3 regions of the Pseudarthrobacter sp. NPDC092439 genome follow, and region 1 is predicted to be linked to each of the others. Evidence: predicted binding sites of a transcription regulator. Region 1 holds the regulator's gene; each other region holds the start of a gene.
The links. The regulator HrcA, encoded in region 1, represses chaperone genes, less so after heat shock. The targets are predictions, from matches to a motif close to TTNGCACTCGNNNNNNNCGAGTGCNAA.
Positions count from the first base shown of each region.

Region 1 (5,969 bases):
TCCCGTTGCAGTTCGCGCGGGAGGGCCTGATCCGGGTTTCCAGAGCCTCTTGCTGTGCCATGCTTGAAATCCAGCTTCCGTTGGAAGGAGCCGTCCGGGGACCGGCCCACCACCCAGAAAGGACAGGGCCATTATCGTGCCGGAAACCACCGCTCCCCCTAGGGGTGCACGGACGGGCCGCCGTGTGCGTGCCGCGGTCGTGGCGGGTTTCCTGGCTGTGCCCCTGCTGCTGACCGGCTGCGTCGTCGAACCTGTCCCGGCGCCTTCCGGACCGCTTGGGCCGGGCACCACTGCCGGGGGAGGAACCCCCGGGGTCCCTGCCACCAGCGCCCCGCTTGAAACGACGCAGTCCTCCAACAAGGCCCCGGTGTATTGGATTGGCCGCAGCGGCCAAAACGTCTTTCTTTACCGCGAGTTCCGCGATGTGCCGGAGCAGGAAAATCCGGTCACCCGGGCACTGCGGGCCATGATGTCCGAGCAACCGCTGGATCCTGATTTCTTCACGCCATGGCAGAATCCCAGCAGCCTTGCCACGTCCATCTCGGGCAAGGATGTCATCAACGTGGACGTCTCCGAGGACGCATTCAACAGCAACCTGGACGCGGACATGGCTGCCCGTGCCGTCCAGCAGCTCGTGTACACGGCAACGGCCGCCGCTGCGAGTTCAGGCCTGATCGACTCCGGCCAGCAGATCAGGGTACGGATCCTGGTGGACGGCCATACTGACTACCCTGCCTTCAAACACATCCGGCTGGGCGACCTGATGTCCCGCGCCCCGGGCATGGTGGCCCCGGTGTGGATTATCGACCCGCAGGAGGGCGTGGAGGTGGGTGCCGGCAGCGTCAAGATCACCGGGCGCAGCACCAAGGCCGGAAGCAGGCTGCGCTGGCAGATCCTGAAAGGCACGGAGGGCGCAGTGAAGATGCCGTACCTCACGGGCGAAACCACCGCCGCCGCAGAGGCCGGACAGTCGGGCATCTTCACGCTGGCCCCCAAGCTTCCCGCCGGGGACTACGAGCTGAAGGTTGCCCAGGCGGGAACCGGCGACGGCCCGGACCTGAATGCGGACACCAGGACGTTCAGCGTCCGGTAGTGCCCCAGCGTCCCAGCACATCGCTGGCGAGGACGACGGCGGCCGGCCCGGCCGTGGAGGAGCGCAGGACGTGGCTGCCGAGCAACGCGGTCACCGCCCCCTTATCGCAGAGCCGCGTCACCTCGCGCGGGCTGATGCCGCCTTCCGGCCCCACGATCAGCAGCACCTCCCGAACGCCCGCCCCATCGCGTCCCTGCCATGATTCAAGGACGCTCCGCAGCGGGCGGACGGCGTCCTCATGGAGGATCACTGCCAGGTCCGCGGCTTCGACGGCCGCGGCAAGGGCGGAGGTGTCGACGGCGGGACGCACCTCCGGCACCCAGGCGCGCCGCGCCTGCTTTGCCGCAGCTGCAACGACGGACTGCCACTTGGCGTGCGCTTTTGCGGCCCGGTCACCCTTCCAGCGCACGATGGAACGTTCCGACTGCCATGGGACCACCGCATCGATTCCGAGTTCCGTCGCCGTCTCGATGGCCAGTTCGTCGCGGTCGCCCTTGGCGAGGGCCTGGACCAGCACCAGCCGGACGTCCGGCCGGGCCTCGTCAGTAAGGGAGAGGCACTCGACTTCCAGGCCGGACGGGCCGGCCGACGCCACCGTTCCGGTCAGGCGCCGGCCGGCACCGTCGACGATGTCCACGGGTTCACCCTGCGCGAGGCGTTTGACCGCGACCGCATGCCGGGCTTCGGGTCCTTCCAGGACAAACGTGTCACCAGGACCGGTCCCGTCGAGGCCGCCGGCAGAGGTGAAAAAGACGGGGTTGCTCACCGCTACAGGTTACCCAGCCGATCCCGAAGCTTTGCGAACATGCCGCCGCTGGCGGCGAGCTTGCCCTCGGTGATCTGTTCGCCGCGGAGCTTGGCCAACTGCCGCAGGAGGTCTTCCTGCGCAGCGTCCAGCCGGGCGGGGGTTTCCACCTGCAGGTGGACCTTCAGGTCCCCCCGGCCGTATCCGCGCAGGTGGGTCACGCCCAGTCCGCGGAGGGTGATGATTTCGCCCGACTGGGTGCCGGGCTTGACGTCGATTTCCTGGACGCCGTCGAAGGTTTCCAGGCTGACATCCGTGCCCAGCGCTGCCGCCGTCATGGGGATGTTCAAGGTGGCGTGCAGGTCATCGCCGTCACGGACGTACGTGGGATCGTTGTTGACCCGGATTTCCACGTAGAGGTCGCCTGACGGCCCGCCCGCGGGACCGGCCTCCCCCTGTCCCGAGAGCTGGATGCGGGTTCCGGTGGCAACGCCGGCAGGAACCTTGATGGTGAGTGACCGGCGGCTGCGGATGCGGCCCTGGCCGCTGCACTCGTTGCACGGATCCTTGATGACGGTGCCGAAGCCCTCACACGTACCGCAGGGTGCGGCGGTCATGACCTGTCCAAGAATGGAACGGACTGCCCGCTGGACCTGGCCGCTGCCGCCGCAGATGTCACAGCGCTCAGGGTGCGATCCCGGCTGGCAGCAGGAGCCCTCGCAGGTGGGGCAGGTAACGGCGGTATCGACCTCAAGCTTCTTGTTGACGCCAAAGACGGCGTCGCGCAGTTCAATGCGCACGCTGATCAGGGCGTCCTGCCCGCGGCGGACACGCGACGCCGGGCCGGTGGTGCCTCCGGCTCCGAAGAATGTGTCGAAGATGTCCTGGAAGGCGAAGCCCTGGCCGGCATATCCACCGCCGCCGAACCCGTTGTCCGTGCCGTTCTCGTTGCCCGTGGTGTCGTAGACGCGGCGCTTCTGCGGATCCGAGAGGACCTCGTAGGCGTGGGTCACTGCCTTAAAGCGGTCCGAGGCATCCTGGCCGGGGTTGACGTCGGGGTGGAGCGTGCGGGCCAGCTTGCGGTAGGCCTTCTTGATCTCTTCCCCCGTAGCCTCCGGCGAGACTCCAAGGACGTCATAGTGGCTGCTCAAAGTTGGTTTCTCTTCCTTGTTGTAACGTCAGGGTCCCAGGATCCGGGACAGGTACCGTGCCACGGCGCGCACGGCGGCCATGGTGGTGGGGTAGTCCATCCGCGTGGGTCCGAGTACTCCGATTTTCGCTGCACTGTCCGGACCGTAGCCCGTAGCCACCACGGAAGCTTCCGCCAGGCCGTCGTACGGGTTTTCCCGTCCGATGCTCACGGCCACGCCGCGGTGGTCCTGCGCCATTTCGCCCAGGAGCCGCAGCATGACCACTTGCTCCTCCAGTGCTTCCAGGACCGGCCCGATGCTGAGTGGAAAGTCCACGTTGGAACGGGCCAGGTTGGCGGTGCCGGCCATGACCATGCGGTCTTCCCGGCTGGTGTGCGCCAGTCCTTCCAGGCCATGCGCCAGAGCTTGGGCCGCCTGCCGCTGGCCGGGGCCCACCGCGGAAACCACCGCCGGCAGGGACTGGGCCAACTGGCTGAGCGCCGTACCGCCCAGCGATCCCAGGAACCGGGTCCGCAGCGCGGCAAGTGCGTCGTCTCCCAGGTCCTGCCCGACGTCGACCACCCGCTGGTCCACCTTGCCGCTGTTGGCGATCAGCACCACCAAAACCTTGCGCGGGGCAAGCAGGACGAATTCGATGTGGCGGACCAGCGCCCGGCTGAGGTGTGGATACTGCACCACGGCAACCTGGTTGGTGAGCTGCGACAGCAGGCGCACGGTCCGGTCCAGGACGTCGTCGAGATCGTCCGCGCCCTCCAGCAGCGACTGGATGGCGCGGCGCTCCGCCTGGGAAAGGGGCTTCACAGCCGAGATCTGGTCCACGAACAGGCGGTAGCCCTTGTCCGTGGGAATCCGGCCCGCACTGGTATGGGGTGCTGTAATGAGCCCCTCATCCTCCAGCGCCGCCATGTCATTGCGGATGGTCGCACTGGAGACGCCGAGATGGTGCCGCTCCACGAGGGCCTTGGAACCGACCGGCTCGCGGGAGTGGACATAGTCCTCAACGATGGCCCGCAGCACTTCCAGCTTGCGCGGTTCGCTCACACTCCACCTCCATCCAGGGTCCGGGGCGGCCTCGCCGGCCCGGTCAGCGCCACCATGACTGTTAGCACTCGACATGCCTTAGTGCTAACAGTCTATTATGACTCGCCCCGTTGTTAGCATTGGTACCGCTCCGGGGGAACGGGGCAACTGATCTATCACTAGGCGGAATGAATCCATGGATTACCAGAACTGGGGCCCCCGGGATATGTCGGCTCCTGCCAGGACCGCGCTGCCCGAGGTGCCGGTGGAGCGCGGCATGGTCCTTGAGGACGTCCAGTCGGGATGGGTGGGTGCGGTCACCCGGGTAGAGAAGTCCGGCGGCATGCATGTGGTCGCGCTGGAGGACCGGCGCGGAAAGTCCCGCTCCTTCAAACTGGGCTTCGGCTTCCTCCTCGAGGGCCGGCCGATCCGGCTGCTGCCGCCGGCTCCACGCACCGCCGCAGGACAGGCAGGCGGACCTGGCCGTACCGCGTCTGGTTCCGTGCGGGTCCCCGGCCAGCGCGCACAGGTGGCCAAGGCGAGCCGCATCTGGGTGGAAGGCAAGCACGACGCCGAACTGGTGGAGAAGGTATGGGGAGACGACCTCCGGGTGGAGGGCATCGTCGTCGAACCCCTCCACGGCATTGACGACCTCGCCGCGGCGGTGGCGGAATTCCGCCCCGGCCCCGGACGGCGGCTTGGTGTCCTGGTGGACCACCTCGTTCCCGACTCCAAGGAATCCCGCATTGCGGAGGCCGTGATGTCCTCACCGGGCGCGGCCGGCAACGTCCTTATTGTCGGTCACCCGTACGTGGACGTGTGGCAGGCAATCCGCCCGTCCGTGCTGGGCATCGAACAGTGGCCGGTGGTGCCCCGCGGGCAGGACTGGAAGACCGGGATACTGGCCGCCTTCGGCTGGCCGCATGAAACGAAGGAGGACATCGGCCTGGGCTGGCAGAAACTGCTGGGCGCCGTCCGGACCTACGCAGACCTGGAGGCGTCGCTGCTGGGACGCGTGGAAGAAGTGATCGATTTCCTCACCGTCCCCTAAAAGGCGGAGCCATGCCTGGCAGACAGTATTCTTATTAGTGCAGGTTCGCCAATTCCCGGCGGACCGGCAGCACAGGGCACCATGTACCCGCCGGCACCAATAGCACTCCAGAAGGAATCAGACCGTGGCAGAAAACGCACGTGATCACAGGAACCGCCAGGACGGCCCGGGCCGCTCCGAATACCACGGCGTTCCGGCGAATGCGCTGCCGCTGACGGCCAGCGAGGACCGGCAGTGGGCCACGCTGGCGCACTTTGGCGGCATCCTTGGCTGTGTGCCGTCTCTCCTGATCTACCTGATCTTCCGGGACCGCGGGCCGTTTACCGCGCAGGAGTCCAAGGAAGCACTGAACTTCAGCCTGCCACCCACCATCGCGGCCGTCATCGCCAATATCCTGGTGTTCGTCCCGGTGGTGGGCAACATCTTCGCCGTGATCGCGACCCTCATCTGGATCGCCCTCACGTGCTTCTCGGTCTCCGCCGGTATCCACGTGAACAAGGGCCAGCCGCACCGCTACCAGTACAACCTGCGCTGGATCAAGTAAGCCCACTGCAACGCGGGGTCACTTTTCGCCTCATATCGGCACGTTATGGGGACCGGAGTGACCCCGCGTTTCAGTTCACGGAACTAGTCCGGCAGCAGACGTCGGACCACGGCGTCAGCCAGGAGCCGGCCTTTGAGGGTCAGGACCAGGCGGCCGCGGAAGGCGGCGGCCGGTTCCACCAGGCCGTCGGCTATCAGTCCGGCCACTTCGTGGCGGCCCGCCGGTTTCAGCGAGGCAACGTCCAGCCCCGTGGAGAGTCGGGTCTCCAGCATCACGTGCTCCACGGCACGGGTCTCCAGGTCCAGAGTTTCCCTGCCGGCTGCCGGTGAGAGCCCCTGGCCCAGCCGGCCGGCATAGGCGGTGGG
Region 1 is NZ_JBIVQB010000001.1:353,581-359,549, forward strand. Features, by position in the region: gene ACIQCM_RS01655 (GerMN domain-containing protein) at 185-1,093, shown strand; gene ACIQCM_RS01660 (16S rRNA (uracil(1498)-N(3))-methyltransferase) at 1,080-1,859, opposite strand; gene dnaJ (molecular chaperone DnaJ) at 1,862-2,989, opposite strand; gene hrcA (heat-inducible transcriptional repressor HrcA) at 3,017-4,030, opposite strand; gene ACIQCM_RS01675 (DUF3097 domain-containing protein) at 4,206-5,060, shown strand; gene ACIQCM_RS01680 (DUF4870 domain-containing protein) at 5,185-5,604, shown strand; gene hemW (radical SAM family heme chaperone HemW) at 5,688-5,969, opposite strand, start outside.

Region 2 (5,969 bases), 620 kb from region 1:
GCGGCCAGGGCAACAGCCAGGGCGGCCTCCCGGAGTTCGACGGCGGTCAGCGGCTTGACATCGTTCTGGCCGGCTTCGGCGTCGAACAAGGGGCGTTCCGGCTTTTCCGCCGGAGCAGGCGCGGCGGCCGGCTTGGGCGGCACATGCGCGGAGGCGCGGGCGCTGCCGGCAGTCGCCGCCATGGCGTTCCGGAATGCGGTGTCTACCCGGCGCCGGCGGTCCCTGACTGCCAGGCGCCGCAGGATGAGAACGGACAGGATTGTCACGGCCAGGCAGGCCATGGTGAGCACGAAACTACCCAGTCCGAAGGCCAGCAGCACACCGGAGACTACGGCCGTGGCCAGGGAAAGCAGTCCGGCCAGGGCCAACGCCGTGCGGCCGTACCGGATGCGCAGTCGCCCGGCAGGGGCGGCGGCATCCTTGGCGGTTCCTGCGCTCTTCCTGGGGTCCATGGCTTTCTCCTGATGGGCTGCAATGTTCAACACGAGGCCTGCGGGACGGTCCGGGGTTCGGTCGGCCAGGGCATCCGCCGGCATGTCGCCGGCCGGCTGCAGCCGCTGCCGGTGGTTCCGAAGGACATATGGCGCGACCCACACAATCCAGAGCGCAACAGCAACCACAAGGATCACTGAGCTGCTAAGGGGAAAGTCCACACTCAAAACCGTATGAGTATCTCGGCGGCTGCACTCGCATTCGCGCCGGTGTGTCGTCCCTCTGCCACCAAATCATTGGATTTATGACGGACCGGCGGCGAGCCAGCGGTTCAGCAGCCCTTCCGGCACCTCCTCGGCCGTGAGCGCGAAGGACCGGTGGTCCGCCCACTCGCCATTGATGTGCAGGAAGCGGGGCCGGTAGCCCTCATCCCGAAACCCCAGCTTTTCCACTACCCGCAGGCTGGGTCCGTTTTCCGGCCGGATGTTGATCTCCATCCGGTGCAGCCCCAGCGTCCGGAAGCAATGGTCCGTGGTGAGCGCCACCGCCGTGGGCGCGATCCCCTGGCCGGCACGCGCCTGGTCCACCCAGTAGCCCAGCGTGGCCATCATGGCCGAACCCCATACGATCGACGACACGGTCAACTGACCCACGATGGCGGGATGCCTGCGGCCGGGCACTCGCTCTGTGATCACAAAAGGGAGTGCCGTGGCCTGGGCCGCCTGCGCATTGAGGGACCGGACCATCTGGCGGTAATTCGGCAGGCCGCCGGCCGGGTCAGGGTTGGACGCCTCCCACGGGGCTAGCCATTGGCCATTGCGGGACCGGACCTCGGTCCATTCCTTTTTGTCCCGGTACCGGATGGGCCGCAGCACGAGGTCGCCGCATTCCAGTGTGACCGGCCAGATGGGGCTTAGCCGCACGGCGCTACTTCGACAGGCCGGCGGTGAAGCCGGGCAGCCATTCGCGCAGTCCCGGACCCAGGTCCTCGCTGTCGATGGCCAGCTGTACGCAGGCCTTGAGGTAGCTCAGCTTGTCTCCGGTGTCGTAGCGGCGGCCCCGGAAAACCACCCCATAAACTCCACAGCCGTCACCGTCGCCGGCGGCCAGTTCCTGCAGGGCGTCCGTCAGCTGGATCTCGCCGCCGCGCCCGGGACCGGTCCTTTCCAGGACGTTAAACACTTCCGGATGCAGGACGTAACGGCCGATCACTGCCAGGTTGGACGGAGCTTCCTCCGGCGAGGGCTTCTCCACGAGCCGGTTGACCCGGACGTACCCTTCGCCGTCGATCGCCTCGACGTCTGCGCACCCGTACGCGCTGATCTGTGAAGGCTCCACCTCGATAAGGGCCACCACGGAGCCGCCAGTCCTGGCCTGGACGTCGATCATCGTGCCTAGGAGCTCGTCCCTGGCGTCGATGAGGTCATCACCGAGCAGGACGGCAAACGGCTCTTCACCCACGTGCTGGCGGGCGCGAAGGACAGCATGTCCCAAGCCATTGGGATCGCCCTGGCGGACGTAGTGGATGTCGCCGAGCTTGGTGGCGGCCTGGACGGCCTCGAGTTTCCGGGTGTCGCCCTTGTCCGACAAGGTCGACTCCAGGGACGGGACACGGTCGAAGTGGTCCTCCAGCGCCCGCTTGCTGCGTCCGGTGATCATCAGCACGTCCTGGAGACCCACGCTGACAGCTTCCTCCACGACATACTGGATGGCAGGCTTGTCCACCACAGGGAGCATCTCCTTGGGCATCGCCTTGGTGGCCGGCAGGAACCGGGTACCCAGTCCTGCAGCAGGAATGACGGCTTTGCGGACTCTCGGGCTACTGGTACTCACCGGACTAATCTAACGTCAGCGTCAAGCATTCAGTAACAGTGGATGCCCGGCGCATTCAAGGCGATCACGGAAGGCAGTAACGTGCACCAGGATTCAACATCAGCCAAGGACGCCATCCGGACGGCCCACCGGCGGCACAGGGCAGCCCTCACACCGCAGGAACGGGAAGCGGCCGCCGCGGCGCTGGCCCGAAACGGCCTGGCCTGGACGCGGTCCGTCACCGGCGACACGCCCGGCACCGTCTGCGTCTATCTCAGCGTGGGGTTCGAGCCACCAACGCTCCGGCTCATCGAAGCCCTGCACGGGGCAGGGCACAGCGTCCTGCTGCCCGTATGCGAACCGGGCCGGGAACTCGCCTGGGTGTATTGGGGCCCCGGTACCGAATACGAGCGGAGCCGCTTCGCTCCCATCCTGGAGCCTGTGGGCGAACGGCACGGGCCGGAAACCGCCGGCGGGGCCGCTGCCCTGTTCATTCCGGCCACCGCCGTGGACGTCGAGGGCAACAGGATCGGCCAGGGCGGGGGCTATTACGACAAGTTTCTGGGCCACCTGGCCACGGCCGGCAAGGAAATCCCGCTGGCGGCCGTGATCTACGACGAGGAACTGCTGCCCGCCGGGATCATACCGGCCGAGGCCTTCGACCGACCCGTGCCCGCCGTGCTCACCCCCGGCGGTTTCCGGGATCTCCCGGCGGCCTGACCCGTCGCGCAGCCGTTCTCCGGCAGATGATAGAATTGGCACTCAGGCCCTGCGACTGCTAATGCGGCGACCCGATAAACGGTTCCGCGGACCGGCAGCACGGGACCTCTCGTTTGTCCAAGAGGAGGAGCACCAGTGCCAACGTATGCATATGCCTGCAAGGATTGCGGCCATGCCTTCGACATTGTCCAGTCGTTCTCTGACAGCACTTTGACGTCCTGCCCTGAATGCGAGGGAACCCTGCGCAAGAAGTTCAACAGCGTGGGTGTGGTATTCAAGGGCTCCGGTTTCTACCGCACCGATTCCCGCGACGCCAAGGGCAGCACCGTTTCAGCCGCGCCGTCCGCACCGGCGGCGACCCCTTCGGCTGCCCCCGCAGCACCTGCTCCGGCGGCTGCTGCCAGCTGATCAGCCGGCGCGCTCCCGTCGACGGGCGCCCCCAGGCTTTTCCACATACGAAAACCGGTCCTGAGTTTTCCGCCGGCGCAGCTCCTACCGTGGGCTTATGCCTGCTTTCTTCCTTCGCAGCCGGACCAGCCGGCAACCGCCCGGCACCAGCCCGGGTAACCCCGCCGCACTCCGCCATGGATCCCGCAGGAGGCTTCCCGCACGGCTCACCGGCTGGGTTAACCGGAACCGGAGGCTCGCAGTGGCGCTGCTTCTATGCGCGGCAGCCGCCAGCGCCGTCCATCAACTGACGCCCGCGCCGCTGGACACGGCGGCCGCCGTCGCTGCCACGAGGGATCTGCCTGCCGGGGCCACCATGGGTGATGCCGACCTCGCGAACGTCCGGGTGCCTCCCGGGACGGTGGCCGAGGGCTTCTTCCGGCAGCGGGACCAGGCCATGGGCCGGCAGCTCGCGGGCCCCTTGCGGAAGGGACAGCTCCTCACCGACGCCCAGTTGGTCGGTCCGGGGCTCCTGGCCGGCACGCCGGTGGGCTCCGCCGCAGTTCCCCTGCGGATGGCAGATCCCTCCTCCGTCCGTCTGGTCTCCCCTGGCCAACTGGTGAACGTGGTGCTCACCGGTGCCGGCGGGTTTGAGGAAACGCGTCCGCCGGAAGTCCTGGCCAAGGGCGTGCCGGTCCTGTGGACGTCTGCCCAGGGTGGGGAGGGCGGCCAATGGCTGGGCACATCCGAGACGGAGGGACTGCTGGTGGTGGCTGCGGGGGCAGAGCAGGCCGCCCGCCTGGCGGGCGCCTCCACCCGCGGCAAGCTGTTCTTCGTCCTCGTTGGCCAGTAACCCGTGCTAGCCCCAGTGCGGCGGTCGCTGCTCCTTGAGCCACGCGTCGTGGTCCTCGTCGCGGTCCCCCCAAGCCCGCGGATCGTCCTCGGCGGCCTTGTCCGGAAGTACCCTGCCCTGGCCCGGCTGTGCGGCAGCCGAACCCCTGGACCCGGAATCCCCTGTGGCGGAGTTCCTGGTCACACCGTCCCTGGCAGCGGCATCCTTGGCAGCCGCATCGTTGGCAACAGCATCCTTTGCCATGCCGTCCTTCTTCGCTTCCGGGCTCACGCTGCCCGCCTCCTCTTCAAATGATGCACGGGGATCTGATTCCGCCGACCGGGCGGCGATGGCATCACGCAGGTCAATGCCATTCAAGGCCTGGTCCACGTCGTCGTCAAGGAACGCGGCGGCAGGCGCCGTCCTGCCGGGGAGGGCAAGCCTTTCGAGCCCCAGATAGCCCGCGATCCGGTCTGCGCAGGACGATGGATCGGTGAACACCTCAATGGTCCACAGCGGCATGTACCGCCAGCCCAGGCGCTCCAGCAGCTGCGGCCGCAGCCGGCTCCGCTCGCGTACGCTCATGGTCCGGTACTGCTCCGTGCCGTCGGACTCGATGGCAACCGGCCTGGGAAGTTCCGCTTCATCCTGCCCCATGGTGCTCAGCGGGTCCGCCGCTGCAACGACGTCGATCGCGCCGTCGTACTGGTGCCATACCCGGGCGCCGCGGGCCCGGAGCCGGTCACCCAGGTCGGCTACTAGCGGGTCGGCGCCCAGCGCCTGTTCACTGGCGGCGGCGCGCGAGGCCGGGGTGCCCAGGTCGGTGTTGCCGGCGATCTCACGGTCCAGGAGCGTGTAGAGGTCCATGGCACCGTGCGTCAGCCGGGTGTGGTCCAGATCCTCCGGCCGGAAGCACGTCAGGACGTGCATGGAGCGGCGAGCGCGCGTCATGGCCAGTGCGAACTTTTCGCGGCCGCCCTCGGCGGACAGCGGACCGAAGCTGTGCAGCGCCCGGCCATGTGGCGTCCGGCCGAAACCGGGCGAGAAGATGACGTGGTCGCGCACCAGGCCCTGCGCACGTTCCAGGTCGACCACCCGGAAGGATTCAGGGCCGGCACCAAAGAAAGCCGACAGCCCGGGATGGTTGGGCAGCTGGAGGCGGATGGCTTCGCCGATCCGCGCCGCATGCCGCAGGCTGGCGGTGACTACGGCAAGGGAGGTCCGGGGGCGGGTCCGGGCGTGCTCGAAGACCAGGTGGACTACGCGGTTAACCTCCGCCGCCACGGACTCAACGCCCTCGTCGTTGGCGCTGGGCAGCCCTGTTCCGTCCGCGAGGTACTCGACCAGCAGGGAGCGGTCCAGCCCCGTGGCGGTCTGCCCTTCGGGCAGGAGGCGGAGGCCGCCGTCGTAGAAATTCTTGCTGAGCTGCAGGACCAGGTCCTCGTCCACCGCGCGGTACACGAAGTTCAGCCGCCACACGGGCAGCACCTCGGAGAGGGCGGTAAACGCGCTTTGCACCCGGTGGTGGGCAGCTTCACCGGGTGCGAGCCGCTCGACGCCGACGGTGAAGGTCCGGGGGCTGGCGATGCGGGCGTCCCCGAAGGCAACGACCTGGCGGGCGCGGGCGATCGAGGGCAGCACCGCCTGCAGGGAGGTTGCCTCGGCGTCGAGGATGACCACGGCGTCGAACCGCTGTTCGGCCGGGAGCAGGCCTGTCATCAGGTAGGGACTGACGGACCAGACCGGCACCAGGCTGGAGATCAGCTCGGGTGCCTGCGCCGTAAGG
Region 2 is NZ_JBIVQB010000001.1:970,255-976,223, forward strand. Features, by position in the region: gene ACIQCM_RS04515 (hypothetical protein) at 1-629, opposite strand, end outside; gene ACIQCM_RS04520 (GNAT family N-acetyltransferase) at 735-1,355, opposite strand; gene galU (UTP--glucose-1-phosphate uridylyltransferase GalU) at 1,360-2,265, opposite strand; gene ACIQCM_RS04530 (5-formyltetrahydrofolate cyclo-ligase) at 2,308-2,964, shown strand; gene ACIQCM_RS04535 (FmdB family zinc ribbon protein) at 3,100-3,372, shown strand; gene ACIQCM_RS04540 (RcpC/CpaB family pilus assembly protein) at 3,470-4,204, shown strand; gene ACIQCM_RS04545 (DUF4011 domain-containing protein) at 4,211-5,969, opposite strand, start outside.
Region 2: ACIQCM_RS04535 (FmdB family zinc ribbon protein) is a predicted target of HrcA. The motif match lies at 3,000-3,026, and genes of this name have one in related genera.

Region 3 (5,969 bases), on a different contig from region 1:
TCCGCTGGGCCGCGAACTGGAGATCGCCGGGGTCCTCAGCGCGTTCAAGCGGAACCGGGTCAAGAACATTGTGTGGCTGACCGCGGACGTGCACTACTGCGCCGCGCACCACTACTCCCCCGAGCGGGCGGCGTTCACCGACTTCGACCCCTTCTGGGAGTTCGTGGCCGGGCCGATCGCGGCCGGGTCCTTTGGACCGAACACGATGGACGGCACGTTCGGACCGGAGGTGGTGTTCTCCAAGGCCGGCCGCTTCCCCGGCGAGTCACCCCGCGACGGCGAGAACCAGTTCTTCGGCCATGTCCAGCTGGATACCGACGCCTTCACGGTGAGCCTGCGGAACGCGAACGGCGCCACGGTGTTCTCCAAGGTGCTGACGCCGGAGCGGTAGTTTTCGGACGTTCGCTATGGATTCGGACAAGCGCTGCCGGGACCCGGGTAGCGGTTGTCCGAATCAGTAGCGGTTGGCCTCCCGAAGGTCCGGAAGACGTCTGTCCAAGTGCTGCCCGATCACGATCAGGGCAGCCGTGACCGCCACCACCATGCCAAAATAGGCGAGCGTTCCGGAGATGCCGAAGCTGATGCCGAAGGTCCCCCGGAGGACCAGGTAGGCAGCGAGTGTCACGATGACGACAAGTCCGGCCAGTGTTCCCACCCGCGCACCTCTGGACGTGGTTGTTCCTTCAGGGAACGAGGCCGCGTAGTCACGCGGCTGCCCGAAGGCCGCCTCAGCGCTCTCGCCGCTCTCGGCTACATAGCTGCGGACTTCCTGAAGCGTGCTGTGGACCATCTCCTCGCTGTGTTTCCGCTGCCGCAGTTCGTAGGCAAGGGTCTTCAGGTATTCGTCTACAGGCACTTATTCAGCCTTTCTTCGCTTGGAGAAAGTGGTCGATGAGTGCGGCGAAGTCCCTCCAGTCCGCACCTGCTTCGGTGAGCCTCTGGCGGCCTGCCGATGTCAGGTAGTAGAACTTTTTGCCCGGACCCGAGCTGCCTTCGCGCCACTCGGAAGTTATGGAGGCATCCGTTTCGAGCCGGTTCAGGGCCGGGTAGACGGTTCCGCCGCTAAGGCCGTCAAAACCGGCGGCCTTCAGCGCGTGGATAATCTGGTAACCATAGGCTTCGCTGTTGTCGGCGATGACCTGGAGGATGCAGATGGGCAGCACCGCCCGCACCCAGTCGCTCGGCCATCGCTTCTCCGCAGTCATGACTAGATGGTGTCACGAACTAGATAGTGATGCAACGTATCGCGCGTGATGCACCGCCGTCGGACGTTATTTTTGCCGCACCGTGGGTAAGGCCGCTGATAGTGTTCCTGCATTCGGCACCGAACGCGGACGGGGTGATTTTCTTGAACGACGACGGATTGACGGAGGCCGTACAGGAGGCCGGGGCGGTGGAGCTGCTCCTGGTCCGGCACGGCGAGAGCGAGGGCAACGTTGCCGCCACGGAGGCGCGGCTGGCGGGGGCCGAGGTCATCGACGTACCTGCCCGGGACGCGGACGTGAATCTGTCCGGGACCGGGCAGGAACAGGCCAAGGCGCTGGGGACGGCCCTGGCCCGGATCGCGGAGGAGTTCCGCGCCGATGCCGTGGTGTCCTCCCCTTACGCGCGCGCCCGTCAGACGGCGGAAATCGCCGTGGAGACGGCAGGCTGGCCGGTGAAAGTAGTCACCGACGAACGGCTCCGGGACCGGGAGCTCGGCATCCTCGACCGGCTCACCCGGCTAGGCGTGGAGAACCGCTTCCCGGAAGAGGCCGAGCGTCGGCTCTGGCTGGGGAAACTGTACTACCGGCCGCCCGGCGGGGAATCGTGGGCCGATGTGGCGCTGCGGCTTCGGTCGGTCCTGGCCGAGCTGAACAACCTGGGCACCGGCCACCGCGTCATGTTGGTGTGCCATGACGCCGTGATCATGCTGTTCCGCTACGTCATGGAGGGGCTCTCGGAGCAGGAACTGCTTGACCTTGCCGCAAGCACGTCCGTCCTCAATGCCTCCATCACCCGTTACGTCCGCCCGTCCGGCGCGGGTCCGTGGACGCTGGAGAGCTTCAACGTGGCGGACCATCTGACGGAGCAGGGCGTCGAGGTCACCGAGCACGCCGGGGACGCAAGTGTCCACCCCAGGTAATTACGACGGCGGCGCCGCGGGCCCAGGAGCGCAGCCCGCCTTGGTCACGCCCTCCTTCCTCCGCGACTGGCCGTTGCCTGCCGCCGGCGAAGACAAGTATTCCCGCGGCTCGGTGCTGGTGGTGGGAGGGGCGCGGGCCACTCCCGGCGCGGCGTTGCTGGCCGGGACTGCGGCCCTCCGGGCAGGGGCCGGAAAACTTACGCTCGCCGTAGCCGAGTCCGCCGCCGTCCAGGTTGGGGTGGCACTGCCGGAGTGCGGCTCGATCGGGCTGCCCGAAAACTCCGGCGGGTCCGTCCTTGCCAGCGGGCTGGAGCGGATCACCACCTACCTGGACCGGGCCGACGCCATCCTGGTGGGCCCCGGGCTGGACGATTTGGACCTCGCCGAGGAGCTGCTGGGCGCGCTGCTGGCTCGGGAAGCGGCAGCGCGGGCGGACGCTGCCCGGGAGGACGCGGACGGTGACGCCGGCCGGGAAGGCGGTCCCGCCGTCGTTCTCGATGCCTACGCTTTGGGCGCCCTGGTGCGGCTGGAAAGCAAGCTGGACCCGTGGCGCGGGCGGTTGATCCTCACGCCCAATCCCAACGAGGCCGCGCTCCTGCTGGGCCGCGATGCGGGCGATCTTCACGCGGACGGCCTTGAGGCAGCCGTGTCCGAGGTGGCTGCCCGGTATGACGCCGTGGTCAGCTGCCAGGGGGTGATCGCGCAGCCGCCGGCACACGGCCCTGGTGAACCGGACCTGTGGAAGATCACCACCGGATACGGGGGACTGGGGACGTCCGGCAGCGGTGACGTGCTGGCCGGGGCGGTCGCGGGGCTGCGGGCACGCGGGACCACCGGTCCGCAGGCAGCCTGCTGGGGTACTCACATGCACGCCGCGGCGGCCGACCGGCTGGCCAGCAGGATGGGACCGCTCGGCTTCCTTGCCCGCGAACTTGCCGACGAGCTCCCGGCGCTGATGCTGGAACTCGGCTCCTGACCCAACGCGGGGTCCCGGGTCCCGGGCGCAAAAGCCACCAGGCATGGGATGGCCCCCGGCCGGAACCGGGGGCCACCTTGCGGGAAGGCCGTGCATACGCTGCCGGTGCGCTGTCTGGCGCTGTGGCGTGCACAGAATGGCGAATCGCCCCAAAAGGCAGCCAACAGAAGGAGCGCGGCCTCCCGGTCCTATGAAATTGTCCTGCGGGACTATGCGGCGATCTCTTGCTTCGACCCCCTGGTTTCGATCTCGATCTTGCGCGGCTGCGCCTTTTCGGCGACGGGGATCCGCAAGGTGAGGACGCCGCCGTCGTAACTGGCCCTGATGTTTTCCGTGTCGAGGGTGTCTCCGAGAATCAGTTGGCGGCTGAACACGCCGCGCGGCCGCTCGGAGGCGATCAACTCGGTGTCCTTGCCGGCCGGTTCAGGGCGTTCAGCCCGCACCGTCAGGACGTTCCGTTCCACATCCAGGTCCACGGAATCCACCGCTACGCCAGGCAGGTCAAAGGCAACGACGAATTCCTTGTCCTCCCGCCACGCGTCCATGGGCATCGCAGCCGGACGCGCTGCCGTACCGAGGACCTGCTGGGCCAGCCTGTCCAGCTCGCGGAACGGATCGGTTCGCATCAACATGGCTTCCCTCCTCGAAAGAGACGGTTCCATATCAGCCGATCTGTGTTGACTGATATAGATTTTTTAGCACCGGCGCGGGAGGTCTTCAAGCGGTTCGGAACAGATTTTTTGAAAGTTTTTCGAGCGTTCGAACCGCGCAGACAGGGCCCCTTCCCGTGGGGAAGGGACCCTGCCAGGTGGTCTTCGGTTAGCTTCTGGTCGGGTCCGGGCGGAGCGGCGCCGGGCCCGGATCCGGTACCGGCAGCGGCCCGGGCGGTTCGGGGGTGGGGAAGGGACCGGGCGCCGGCGGTCCGGGAGGATGGGGCTGGGTGGGGTCAGGTGATGTCGGTTCCGGACCCGGCTCCGGCGGGAACGGCTCGGGTTCGTGCACTGGCGGGATGGTCATGGAACTTCCCCTCTCACGCTGGGCGGATGTGCCTCAAATGACCAGAATACGCCCGCGACCTGGGCGCCGATAGGGCGGCGTCCCGATGCTCGATCAAGTGAGAGAGCGTCAGCGGGAAAACCGCATTAAGTGAGAGAGCGTCGGTGAAGGGGGCCGGCGAGGGGAGCGGGGAAGGTGGCCGGCAGCGGGCCAGGCGGGTTTGCCCGGTAGCGAACGGGCCGCAGGATTGTCCGAGGGGGTCTATATATTGAAGGCATGACCTCCACTCCCCTGCAGGATCCCGCCAGCACTGCCCCCGCCACGGCCGCCTCACCGCCCGTCGCCAAGCGGATTCCCATGGAGCGGACGCATCACGGAGACACTTTCGTGGACAACTACGAGTGGCTGCGGGACAAGGAATCCGCCGAGGTCGTAGCGCACCTGAAGGCCGAGAACGCCTACCAGGAGGCGGTCACGGCACACCAGGAACCGCTGCGCGAGGCGATCTTCCAGGAGATCAAGGGCCGGACGCAGGAAACCGACCTGTCTGTCCCGCACCGGAAGGACGGCTGGTGGTATTTCAGCCGCTCGGTGGAAGGCAAGGAGTACGGCATCCAGTGCCGCGTCCGCGCCAGCGATACCGAGGACAAGATTGCCGACTGGACCCCGCCTGCGGTTGAGCCGGGAATCGGGATTCCCGGCGAGGAAGTCCTGCTGGACGGCAACGTGGAGGCGGAAGGCAAGCCCTTCTTCTCCGTGGGCGGCTCGGCCGTGACCGTCGACGGCAACCTTTACGCCTACGCCGTGGACAACTCCGGCGACGAGCGGTTCACCCTCCGCATCAAGGACCTCCGCACCGGCGAACTTCTGCCGGACGTCATCGAGAACATCTTCTACGGCGTCGCCTTCTCCCCCGACGGCACGCGCATTTTCTACACCGTGGTGGACGATTCCTGGCGCCCCTACCAGGTGAAGGCGCACATCCTGGGCACGCCCGTCGCCGACGACGTAGTCATCTACCAGGAGGACGACGCCGCCATGTGGCTGGGCTTCGAGCTCTCCGCAGACCGGCGTTACCTGGTGCTGGGGATCGGCTGCTCCGAGTACAGCGAGACACGCCTGCTCCGGTTCGATGACCCCTCCGGGACAGTCCGGACCGTCATCCCGCGCAGCGAGCGGGTCCTCTACGAGGCCGAGCCCTTCCTGCTGGATGGTGCAGAGCGCATCCTTCTGACGCACAACCGCGGCGCCGTGAACTCCATGGTCTCGCTGGTTGACCCGGCCGAGCTCGAAAAGCCGCTGGCGGAGCAGAGGTGGCAGACCGTCGTCGGACATTCCGAGGAGGTCCGCGTCAACGGCGCCGGCGTCACCGCCACCCACCTGATCGTGTCCATCCGCAAGGACACCATTGAGCGCGTCCAGGTGATGGGGCTGGCCGGGCTGGGGACGCCGGCGCAGGAAGCGCCCGTGGAACCGGCGTTCGATGAGGAGCTCTACACTGCCGGAGTGGGCGGGTCAGACTATGACGCCCCGGTGATCCGGCTGGGCTACACGTCCTATTTCACCCCGTCGCGCGTCTACGATTTCGTGCTGCCCACCGCGGAACGGCCCGCCGGTGAGCTGCTGCTGCGCAAGGAAAGCCCGGTGCTGGGCGGATATGACGCCGCCGACTACGTGGCCACCCGGGAATGGGCGACGGCGGCGGACGGCACGCGCATCCCGCTTTCCGTTCTGCGGCACAAGAGTGTGCGGCAGGATTCGACGGCGGCGGGCCTGGTCTACGGCTACGGCTCATACGAGATGAGTATGGACCCGGGGTTCGGCATTGCACGGCTGTCGTTGCTGGACCGGGGCGTGGTGTTCGTCATTGCG
Region 3 is NZ_JBIVQB010000002.1:312,907-318,875, forward strand. Features, by position in the region: gene ACIQCM_RS06285 (alkaline phosphatase D family protein) at 1-391, shown strand, start outside; gene ACIQCM_RS06290 (hypothetical protein) at 455-856, opposite strand; gene ACIQCM_RS06295 (PadR family transcriptional regulator) at 861-1,205, opposite strand; gene ACIQCM_RS06300 (histidine phosphatase family protein) at 1,340-2,125, shown strand; gene ACIQCM_RS06305 (NAD(P)H-hydrate dehydratase) at 2,109-3,101, shown strand; gene ACIQCM_RS06310 (Hsp20/alpha crystallin family protein) at 3,311-3,733, opposite strand; gene ACIQCM_RS06315 (S9 family peptidase) at 4,374-5,969, shown strand, end outside.
Region 3: ACIQCM_RS06310 (Hsp20/alpha crystallin family protein) is a predicted target of HrcA. The motif match lies at 3,797-3,823, and genes of this name have one in related genera.